Regions from separate parts of the Companilactobacillus heilongjiangensis genome, predicted to be linked through region 1. Evidence: riboswitches for the same ligand, from Rfam matches in the RefSeq annotation. Region 1 holds a riboswitch; the other holds the start of a gene.
What was found. Region 1 has a riboswitch for lysine ahead of JP39_RS09240 (amino acid permease). Riboswitches for the same ligand answer to the same signal wherever they lie in the genome.
Positions count from the first base shown of each region.

Region 2: it holds a riboswitch for lysine, as region 1 does, so the genes downstream of both, lysA (diaminopimelate decarboxylase) here and JP39_RS09240 (amino acid permease) in region 1, are expected to answer to the same signal.

Region 1 is NZ_CP012559.1:2,060,310-2,066,412, forward strand. Features, by position in the region: gene serS (serine--tRNA ligase) at 1-317, opposite strand, end outside; gene JP39_RS09240 (amino acid permease) at 1,285-2,733, opposite strand; lysine riboswitch at 2,939-3,110, opposite strand; gene JP39_RS09245 (helix-turn-helix domain-containing protein) at 3,197-4,501, shown strand; gene JP39_RS09250 (hypothetical protein) at 4,520-4,711, shown strand; gene JP39_RS09255 (hypothetical protein) at 4,849-5,118, shown strand; gene JP39_RS09260 (TetR/AcrR family transcriptional regulator) at 5,469-6,103, shown strand, end outside.
Region 2 is NZ_CP012559.1:1,684,963-1,691,065, reverse strand. Features, by position in the region: rRNA gene rrf (5S ribosomal RNA) at 1-87, shown strand, start outside; tRNA gene JP39_RS07735 (tRNA-Asn) at 97-169, shown strand; tRNA gene JP39_RS07730 (tRNA-Ser) at 184-274, shown strand; gene JP39_RS07725 (VOC family protein) at 353-820, opposite strand; tRNA gene JP39_RS07720 (tRNA-Arg) at 1,003-1,076, shown strand; gene dapF (diaminopimelate epimerase) at 1,164-2,129, opposite strand; gene JP39_RS07710 (aspartate kinase) at 2,146-3,504, opposite strand; lysine riboswitch at 3,650-3,831, shown strand; gene lysA (diaminopimelate decarboxylase) at 3,908-5,191, shown strand; gene dapD (2,3,4,5-tetrahydropyridine-2,6-dicarboxylate N-acetyltransferase) at 5,207-5,911, shown strand; gene JP39_RS07690 (N-acetyldiaminopimelate deacetylase) at 5,914-6,103, shown strand, end outside.

The sequences.
Region 1 (6,103 bases):
TTAGGTAGACGAACTAAGATATAGTTCATTTTGCCTTCTGCTTCTTCAAGTTCAGCATCGATTTTCTTGATATCAGCACCGACCTGTTTCATAGCAGCGATTTCGTCACTAGCGTCTTCCTTGTTGCGTTTCTTCATAGCGATACCTTGAGAAACATCGTTACGCTTCTTTTTCAAAGTTTCAGTTTGAACAAGTAAATCACGACGTTTTTCATCGTATGAAAGTAATTCATCGATTTCGTCAGCTGTTACGCCACGTGATGATAGTTTGTTCTTGATGAAATCAGGATCTTTTCTGATTAGTTTGATGTCTAACATGTGTTTTTTCTCTCCCTTTGTTTTTTACAGTTAAATATGCCGTCTCCAGAGCTGAGTACTAAATTAATAGACTAGCTATTAAAATACTTCGGTGGCGTTGTTTAACTTGGTTAATGCGTTACTTATGAATCTTTAACCTTGCCTGAGTTATATAGGCAGTGGCTCTGAAACGAGCTACACAAGGGCAACTCCCTCCGCTTTTCATAGATAAGTAAATCACACGCAAAATCGGCGTGCAATTCACTTATCTACGAAAATGCTCAGGAGCTAACCGCCCTTGTTCCGCTCTCTGCAATAAAACGAGTTCCACAGGCCAATTTCTTCCGCTTTTCATAGGTTCGTAAATCGCCCGCTAAGTTCGGCGTGCAATTCACGAACCTACGAAAATGCTCGGAAATTCCCGGGCCTGCTCCACTCTCTGATACAAAAAAATGGCCGAATCATTCCCAATAAAGGGACGAATCGACCATTCGCGGTACCACCCAGTTTCAGCGTATATCAAATACACTGCACTTTCAGATTTTATCGGATCAAACCGAACGGCATTACCCGTCACCAGAATGCTGGAATAAAAACCATAACGATTTACACCAACCATCGTCTCTCTGAAAGGTTTTGTGAGTAGGCACTCTCTTAGCTTTTATATTTATTATGCATGGCGCTAGTTTACAATCCATTACAAACATTTCGTCCAATTATTACCGATTAACTAGTCGGAAGAGCTGAGAAATATTTGTGTGCCGTGGTAGTGGTATAAGTACGGGAGGAATCTCCCGTACTTATACCACCGGGCGTGTTTGGAGACTTGACGAACTGTGTCAAGGCTTCAAACCGAGGTTCGAGACCGCTCTTTGGCTCGGACCGGTCCGCACAGCTTGAGAATATTTCCCAGCTCTGTAGACGGAATACTTAACTAACACCACATATATTCTTTGTTTATCATAATTTAATTTCTAATAAATTTCAACTAGTAGTGGCCACCATTTTTGGTTGCTTTGACATCGATATCCTCTAGCTTGATGAACTTGGTCTTATATCTGACCTTATAGTAAATCCAGCAGATGAAGAGAATAATCAAACCACTGTAACTGATCAACAGACGGCCAATGTTGAAGTTAACCATTGAACGGACGTCTTGACCAAGGATAATAATAATACCTAAAACGATTGCCAATAAAGGTCCGAATGGGAACCATTTTGCTTTATACTTCAAATCATCTAAATCATAGCCTTTATATATGTAGGCTTTTCTGAAACGATAATGTGAGAAAGCAATTCCCAACCATGCGATAAAGCCGGTCAATCCCGAAGCTGCAACTAGTAATTCGTAGAATGAATCACCGTACAAACTTGTGAACAGGGCAATACCACCGACCAAAGCCGTCAATAATAGTGAAAATACTGGCACACCACGTCCATTAGTTCTTTGGAAAGCCTTTGGTGCCATGCCATTTTTACTCATTGACCAAAGCATACGACTAGCAGCGTACAAACCTGAGTTAGCAGCCGAAATAACTGAAGTTAAGATAACCGCGTTCATGATACCAGCAGCTAGTGGAATACCAACTTTTTTGAAAACAATCGTAAATGGACTGATAGCAATATCGCCAGCGCCTGAACCTAGCAAGTTAGGACTTGTATAAGGAATCAAGGCACCGATAACGGCGATTGACAAAATATAGAATAATAAAATTCTCCAGAAGACTTGCTTGATAGCCTTTGGAATACTCTTTTCAGGAGTAGCTGATTCACCGGCTGTAATACCGATCAACTCAGTCCCTTGAAACGAGAACCCAGCAACAACGAAGACGCTTAGGATTGCCGGCACGCCCCCAACAAATGGAGCATGTTTATACGTATAGTTTGAAAGTCCAACGGAACCATGTCCGCCTAAAATACCCATAATAGTTAAAACACCACAGATCAAAAAGATAATTACGGCAGTAACTTTAATTGATGACAACCAATATTCTGTTTCACCAAATGAACCAACCGAAATGAAATTGATAATCAGGAGCACAATCATGAACGTCAAACTGACTTTCCACGACGACAAACCTGGGAACCAATACTTAACAACTAAAGAAATAGTGGAGAGATCAACCGCCAAAGTAATCGCCCAGTTGAACCAGTAATTCCAACCTAGCGCAAAACCGAAGGCAGGATCAATAAATTTTGTAGCATATGTTGCAAAAGACCCAGAAACTGGCATATAAGTTGCCATCTCTCCCAAACTAGTCATCAGGAAGTAAACCATAATACCGATAGCCACATAAGCTATCAAGGCACCCCCCGGACCTGCTGTTGAAATTGAAGAACCACTCGCAACGAACAAGCCGGTACCGATTGAGCCACCTAGCGCAATCATCGACAAGTGACGAGTCTTCAACGACCTATTCACATCATTATTTTCCATCTTTCATTCCCCTTTTTGGACATAAAAAAAATCCTTATTATCAGAGGAACTACCGACAATAAGGATTATAATTATCCCATTAATCAATAGCTCAACGCGTTGAGAGGGCGTAGAACAACGGGAACTTCCGTGGATTTACCTAGCTTAGCGAATTGCGCACGATTTTGTGCGTGATTTGCTAAGCGTAGTAAACCACAGGAAGTTGTTGTTCGAAGCCCGTTTTGAAACACGACAGTCTACTGCCTATTAAGCAATAGCCCAATCAAATTACCAAGTAGGGATAATTGATTTCGGCAAACTTTCCTTTCATATTTTTTCAAAGTACCCTATCCGCACTCCAAAATACTAATAATAAAGATTGCACCTCTATCTGATTACAAAACATTATAAATAAATGTTAAGATAGTAGCAAGTAGTGTTTCGTATATTATTAAATTAATTTAACGTTACCGGGGGAAGACAAATGTTGGAGCAAATTTTCTTAGTTAAGCAAGATGTCGAGAAATACCGCATGCTTACTGTTATTAAATCATTACCTCCTCGTGAAGTAAATTTAAGTAACATTAGTAGTAGACTAGAATTCACATACCAGAAAACTTACAATATTTTCCAAGCACTGCTGGAAGACTTAGCTGATGTCACTCCCGATATTGACCCCGCCGATACTAAAATCGAGTCAATTGACTTCACTAAGATTTCAATCGATACTTACCGGCTATATCTGGTTAAAAATTCGATTGTTTTCCAAGCTTTCAACTATGGTTTAACCAGTGCTAATCCTTCGTTTGAGAGTTTTAGTAATGAACATTTCACTAGTAAATCTACCCTTAACCGTCGGATGTCACAATTTCGTGCTTTCTTAAAAAACTTTGGTCTCAAGATCTCCAACTCGACACTCGAAATCAAAGGAAATGAAAAAAATATTCGTTGGATGGCATACTATGTCTATTGGTACACATACCATGGTCAAGAATGGCCATTCAGCCTAATTCAAGAGAATTCCATCGACCAAATTATTGGACGTACTGGGATTACTTTTAACAATCCTATCGTGCATTTCCAACTTAAATATTATCTGGCAATCTCTCGGATTCGTTTAATTAAACGTAATTATATCGAAGATTTGCCATACTATAGCGATGTCTTTGGCGACCAAAATCTTGGTGAAGATATTTTGACCCATGAAGATTACCCAATCGTACCTGTCAAAGCTTTGGATAATGAAAATAAATTGGTCAATCTATTCAGAAAGACTGCCTTTCAACCAAGTGATACCGCCTTTGAGCAACCAATCAATGCCAACGCCAGAATTAATCCTAAGTTCTATGCGCTCGTTTATCACTTTATAGATTTCTTAAAGGAACACTATCACGACGATATGACGGTCTACCATGATCAGCGGACTCTGAAGCATATCATGACTTATGTAACACGTGACGTTGTCTTCTATTACATCATGGCACCATATTCTCTGATGCATTTGGATACCATGTACATGAGCGATTCCGAGCAGACGTATACTGACCTTTACAAAGATATTTATACATTCTTCTCCAACATCGATCAAAATGAATTCCCTGGAATTTATAATGCGGCCGAGCTGATTTCGAGAAATCTGTTCCAAGTCTTGCCAAGTTATATTTCCACCATTCGTGCGGAAGATATTATCAAAGTTAAAGTCTTAATCGATCCAGGCAATCAGGCTGCCGAAGTTGTCTTGAGAAATATCAGAACCCTCGCCTTCGTGGAAATTGTTCCTAATGAATAATTCGAGGACGTTGATGTTTTGATTACATCGTTGGATGTCTTGCCATTGGATATTGAAAAGAAGAAGTATCCTGAAGATTTGAAAGTCATTTCATGGGATATTTCATCAGTTCGTCCAGATTATATTTGGTTATTGATTCAATTAAATCAGATTTATGTCCGCAAATTGAAGAACAAAATTGAAAGTAGTAAAAAGAAAAAAGTCTTATAAAAGCTTGATATAAAAGGCATTTGAAATCATTTTTGATTTTAAATGTCTTTTTTTGTTGCATTTTAAAACTAGAGAACTATAATCGTATTTGTAAATTGATAGTGAGTACTCACTATCACACAAAGGAGGATTTTATTATGTTTACAACAATATTTTGGATTTTAGCAATTTGGTTTATCGTCAATGTTATTTGGATGTGGTTTAAGACCGACGACCAAAACTTCCAGAAAGCTTTTGCTTGGATCAATGTAGTTGCAGTTATCGTGGGATTTTGGGTTTACTTCGGCGTTGCCAAAGTTAGTGGCATCGACACATGGTTCAATGTTTTGAACTACGTCAACATCGTTCTTGCCATTATTCAATTCTACTTTGGCTACAGAAATAACAGTTCTATGAAACATGCATAAAGAAATTTTTTAGTTTTACCTCTTGAGTTCCATTTAGGATAGAATGGAACTGGGTCCGTCTCCGGTTACGAGGAGATTTCAGCCTGCTATGAGACCGGCTCGAGCCAGAGTACGGTCTCGACCCTCGATTTTGAGTCTCGCATAAAACCGCGAGTCTCAAAAATCGTCCGGTGTTGTAAGAGCTAAAGCTCTTACAACACCTCCACAGCTAGCTGAATCTCCTCGCAACCTCCGACTAATGTATTATGGATATGCAGTGTTATTGTTATACTAGTAGTCCAAAGCAAATCGGAAGAAATGAGAATATTCTCATTTCTAGAGACAAAATAATTAATATAAGAGGCAAACATATGGATAACCAATTTGATCTTTATCTCGAAGCAGAAAAAACTGAAAAACTGACACCGAAGCAAAAATTGATTTTCCAATCGGCCATTGATCTCTTCTCGATTCGTGGCTATGCCAATACCTCGACCAAAGAAATTTCTGAACATGCAGGCGTTTCTGAAGGCAGCATTTTTCGTAAATTTAAGAATAAAGAAGAATTATTGATGGCTATTTTGACACCATTGACTCAAAAAATTCTACCCCAAGATTTGAATCAGTTTTCTCAAACAGCTTATCAAAATGGCAATCTCAATTTGAAATATTTCTTGAACTCGATGATTAATGATCGCATCGGCCTCTTTAAGTACAACCATAAGATAATGAAGATTTTTTTAAATGAGTTTATCTACGATCAGGAAATCCATGACCGTTTGATTGAGAGCATTCCTAAAAAATCCTTTAAACAGTTCAATGAGGTGTTGGATGAACTGAAGAGCAAACATTTACTGATTGATTGGGACAATCTTGAAATCTTCAGATTCATCGCCTCAAATATTTTAGGATACTTGATTCAACATTATATTATCGTTGACCCTAATAAGTGGGACGAAACTTTAGAAATCAACCACGTTACTGATTTTATCGTTAGGGGTTTGAC
Region 2 (6,103 bases), 380 kb from region 1:
GTTCCCATGCCGAACACAGAAGTTAAGCTTCTCCGCGCCGAAAGTAGTTGGTGGGAAACTACCCGCGAGGATAGGGAGCTGCCACGCTGTTATTATTCCGGTTTAGCTCAGTTGGTAGAGCACCTGACTGTTAATCAGGTTGTCGTCAGTTCGAGTCTGACAACCGGAGTTTTTTTTTATCTTGGAGAGTTGTCCGAGTGGTTGAAGGAGCATGATTGGAAATCATGTATACGAGTATTGACTTGTATCAGGGGTTCGAACCCCCTACTCTCCGTAAACTCTAATTCAAAAGGGTAATATAACACTTAAAAAAGGATTCATATCATTCGATATGAATCCTTTTTTGTTACGATTAATCGTTTTTATGATCTTGTGATTGTGACCATGGAGATGTGTGCAACATCCAATTGATACCATATTTATCAGTAAAGCCACCCATTTTGCCACCCCAGAATTGTTCCTCGAAGGGCATAGTGATTTCAACTTGACCAGATTCTTCGAGGTGTTTGTAGAAATTGTCAGCAGCTTTAACGCTTTCGGGATCTTCGTTATTTATATCTAACATTAATGATATTTGTCCACTAGGTTCAGCATTGCCACTAAATGCATCAGAACATTCAATTTTCATACCAAGAACAGTAAAACCGGCATGCATAGTTAAATCTTCTAAGTTTAAATCTTCAGGAAGACCAAACTGCTTAGCTTGTTCAAGTTGAGGACTGATACGATAAACTTCAGTCGCTCCAAAGACATCTTGATAGTACTCAATAGCTTCCTTAGCGCTATTAAATGCAATGTAAGGGTAAATTTGTGATTGCATCGGAATCATCTCCAGATTTGATTTTATGACCAAATTGTACCAGTTATAGTGTTAGATATATATAATTTTACTCAGAAACTATGAATTAAATTTGATCTAAAAATTGTTGTTAAAAAATAAAAAAAGTCGTATACAAATTTACAATATGTATGCTATAATTATTTTTGTTGAGTTATTGATATGCGCCTATAGCGCAATTGGATAGAGTGTCTGACTACGAATCAGAAGGTTGTAGGTTCGACTCCTACTAGGCGCACTAATTTGAAAGACTTATGAGTTTATCTCATAGGTCTTTTTTTTATGCAAAAAAATAGACATCATCTAAATGATGTCCATTGTGAAATTATTGCGAAATACTTTCAACGAATGCTTGGTAATCTTTCTCTTCACCAGTTTCTGCAACGTCAATGTCGTTGAGATTGTTGCTATGAAGGTTGAATTCACTAACTTCAAGTGTATGAGTGAATGTAGCATTACCAATTAGTCTTAATTGACTGTTTTCTTTGACTGGATTTAAAGTGATTTTAGTTTTAACCATGCCGCCAGGATTGTAAACACTGATTTCTTTATCAGGGTCGAATTTATCTGGGTGCAACATTGCAAAGGCGAGACTGGTAGCTGACATACCAGTACCGCAAGCATTGGTAAAGCCAACGCCACGTTCGTATGTTTGAACAAAGATTTTATTAGTGTCGAGAATCTGACTGAAACTGACATTAACACCTTCAGGGAAGTATTCGTTCTTGCCATTAAGTTTCTGACCTAGGTCACCTAATTCTAATTGACTGACTTCAGGCACAAAGCTGATTAAATGAGGATTGGGCACCGCTATAGCGGTAAAACTCTGGTCTGGTAAAAATTCAGGAACCATCATATCGATCATTTCATCATTTTGCTTATATGAGAAGGGTAAATCGGCTTTTTGGAAAGAGATTGGTGAGATTTCAACACTGAATGCTGGAACGCCGTTATAAAGATCTGGAGCCTTTTCAACATCTAGGTCTGACTCCATAGTTTCAATTTTAAAATTATCTAGCTGATATTTTTCGGATAGGTAACGACTGACTGTTCTCAAGCCATTGCCACACATCTTAGCTTCACTACCATCGGCATTGATAACACGCATCTTGCCAAGACAGTTTTCACTTGTATCGATAACTAATAATCCATCGGCACCACCAAGAATATTGTCACAGAAGTTAATTGCGACAGATTTTAATTCATCATCATTCAAAGTTGTTTCGAGTAGCGTTTGATCTAAGATAAAAAACTTATTTTCTGAACCATGTACTTTGAGTAATTTTACCAAATTGTTCACCTCATTATTAATCGAAGAATGTCTTATAAATTTGTTTAACTGCATCGTCAGCATCTGACTCCTGAATCCCAATCATGATGGAAATGCGTGATGCACCTTGGTTGATCATGTGAATAGCAATATTATTGTTAGTCAATGAATCGATAATTTGACCGAGTGTATTGACGTTATGGGCGATACCTTCACCAACCACCATAATAATTGCATAATCGTCGATCCATTCCAAGTAATCAGGCTGGAGGACTTCTTTAACGTCGTGGCAAAGGTGTTTGATAGTTGTCTTATCAAGCTTAGTGCGGTCAAAGATAACGGTCAGGTCATCAATTCCGGAAGGCATATGTTCATAAGAAATATTATATTTATAAAAGATTTTTAATAGCTTGAGGGTAAAGCCAACTTCCTTATTCAACAAGTAGCGATGAATGTATAAGGCTGAAAAGCGTTTTGAACAAGCAATTCCCGTAATTTGATTAGAAGGGTTGAAAAGAAATTGTTCTGGTACGATTAGGGTTCCTTCAGCACTAGGATTGTTAGTATTTTTAACGTTAACAGGGACTTGACCCTTGATAGCGGGAATAATTGCTTCATCTTGAAAGACTGAGAAACCGGCGTAAGAAAGTTCACGCATTTCACGATATGACATTTTCTTGATTGCCTGTGGGTGCTTGACTACATGGTTGTTAGCAACATAAATTGCATCGACATCGGTAAAGTTTTCATATAGGTCGGCATGTAATCCGCGACTCAATAGTGCACCGGTGATATCAGATCCACCACGAGAAAAGGTATAAATATTACCATCTTGGCTGTAACCGAAGAATCCTGGGAAAACGGCTTTTGTATCATCAGGTAATTCAAGTTTGTCCAAATTAAGATAAGTTTCTGGTGAAATATCCGCGTCATTTGGTTGACCGTGGACGATAATACCGGCATCTTTGGGATCAACAAAGATTGATTTGATACCTTTAGCATTCAGGACTTCATTTAGAAGAATGGCATTGAGAAATTCTCCATGAGCTTTAAAAGCTGCCATCAGATATTCATCATCAACGAACTTAGTAGTAGCAAGATTAACTAATTTTTCTTTTAGAAGTTTGATAACTGAATCATCGAGTTTAAAATAGTCGCTTATTTCGCGGTATCTTGAGATAATCTCTTTGACAATATTAGTATGATCCACATTTTCGATAACTGCGGTAGCGTACTCAATTAATAAATCAGTAACTTTGGTATCACCAGCAAAACGTTTTCCAGGAGCGGAAGTAACGATAACTTTCCTTTCAAAATCATCATTTACGATATTGATGACCTTCTCAAACTGTTCTCCGGTGGCGAGGGAACTACCCCCAAACTTGACGACCTTCATACAATACACCTCTAAAATTAAATTGTTTTTAATGATGAGTGTATCATTTTTCGTTGTTATGACAAGAAAAAATTACTTTTTATTTATAAAAATGAGAAATTTACTAATATTACTTGACGAATTATGAGCACTGTTATAATCTTATACCAACAAAAGAGGTCGCAATTAACATTAGTAAATGAGGGAGCTTCTGTAAAAGCCGTGAACTTATTGAAAGGGAAGATTGCCGAAGCACTAAATTTTACAGAATTTAGCAAGCTGGGGCGTATTAATAAGAGAATACGAACTGTCGTGGCTATTGGTAGGTCACGTTGAGCTTATGACAAAATTGATGCAGATTATTGATGGGTCTCTTTGTTATTAAGCAAAGAGGCTTTTTTATTTGGTAAAAGGAGAAAATATTATGATTACAAATGATTTAACGAGCAAGAATGGACATTTAATGATAGGCGGAGTTGACAGCGTCGATTTAGCCAAGAAATATGGCACCCCACTATATGTATTCGATGTTTCCCAGATCCGTAGCCAAATAAGAAAATTCAAGTCAGCTTTTGAAGGCGCTGGTTTGAAATATCAAGTCAGTTATGCCAGTAAGGCATTTGCAGTCAAAGCAATCTATCAAGTTATGAAACAAGAAGATGTTCATATTGATGTCGTTTCTGGTGGCGAGTTGCATACCGCATTGGCAGCCGGTTTTCCCAGTGAGAAGATCAGTTTCCATGGTAACAACAAGTCCTTTGACGAATTAGTCATGGCTGTTCAAAATCATGTCGGTGTAATTATGTTAGATAATTTTCACGAAATTGAAATGTTATCACGTATTTTAAAAACAGACGACGAAAAAATTAATGTTATGTTGCGATTGACTCCCGGAATTTCAGCCCACACTCACAAGTACGACCAAACTGGTCAAACTGATAGTAAATTCGGATTCGATGTTGAGTCTGGACAAGCTAAAGAAGCCATGAAACAAGTCTTAGATGATTCTAATATGAATCTTTTAGGAATTCATGCCCATATAGGTTCACAAATTTTTGGAACACAAGGTTTCGTTATGTTAGCCCAAAAGATGATTGCCATTTCCAAAGATTTTCAAAAGGAATTCAACTATTGGCCAGAAGTAATCAATCTTGGTGGTGGCTTTGGTATTAGTTATAACGAAGATGATGATCCAATTACTGCTAACGAATTTATCAAACAGATTGCCGATGAGCTGAAGCAGAATTGCGACAATGTTCCTGAAATTTGGATCGAACCTGGTCGTTCAATTGTTGGACCTTCCGGTTATACACTTTATGAAATCGGTTCTCGCAAGGATATTCCTGATTTAACACCTTATGTTTCGGTTGATGGTGGTATGGGTGACAATATTCGTCCAGCGTTATATCAAGCAAAATATGAAGCAGTCGTTGCTAATAAGATGGACGAACCAATCGTCGAAACAGCCCACATTGCTGGTAAGTATTGCGAATCAGGCGATATCATGATTGATCAGCAACCACTTCCAGAGACCGTACCCGGAGATATCTTGGCAGTACTTGATACCGGAGCTTATGGTTACTCGATGGCAATGAATTATAACCGCAATCCTAGACCGGCAGTTGTCTTTGTGGAAGATGGTCAGGACAAATTGGTTGTTAAACGTGAAACTTATCAAGATTTAACTAGTTTAGACTTGGATTACTAATTGGAGGAAATTTTAATGACAAAAATGGATGCACAAGAAATTATCAATTATATAGGAAACTCAAAGAAATCTACGCCCGTAAAAGTTTATTTACAAGGGGATGTTTCCCACATTGAATTTCCTTCCGAAATCAAAGTTTTTAAGAGTAACGACTTGGCAATTATCATCGGGGACTTTAAAGTGATCGAACCAATCTTGAAAGCTAATTCATTAACTGATTATTATGCTGAAGCAGATGGTCAAAATACTGGTGTACCAATGCTAGATACCAAGCATATCAACGCTCGGATCGAACCAGGTGCCATTATCCGTGACCGTGTTGAAATTGGTGATAACGCCGTTATAATGATGGGCGCTGTAATCAACATTGGTGCTGAAATCGGTGCTAAGACAATGATTGATATGGGTGCCGTACTTGGTGGTCGTGCTATCGTTGGTGAAAATTCACATATCGGTGCTAATGCCGTTTTGGCCGGAGTAGTTGAACCTGCTTCTGCCCAACCAGTTCGTATTGGAAATAACGTCATCGTGGGTGCCAACGCCGTTGTCCTTGAAGGTGTTCAAGTTGGCGATGATGCTGTTGTCGGTGCCGGAGCTATTGTTACTAAAGATGTGGCTGCCGGAACTGTTGTTGCCGGTGTACCTGCTAAAATTCTTAAAGTTAAAGATCAGAAAACGACTGATAAAACTCAAATTGAGAGTACTTTAAGGAAGTTGTAATTATGACATTATCAAATGAACAGTTGATTCAGATCAGACGACATTTACATTCCATTCCGGAACTAGCAATGCACGAGATTAAGACACATGCTTATGTGTTGCAAGTGATTCAATCATTTTCTCAGACTAATTTGGAAATTAAAGAGCTACCAGAATTACCAACTGCTCTGTTGGTGTTAGTCAAGGGTTCGA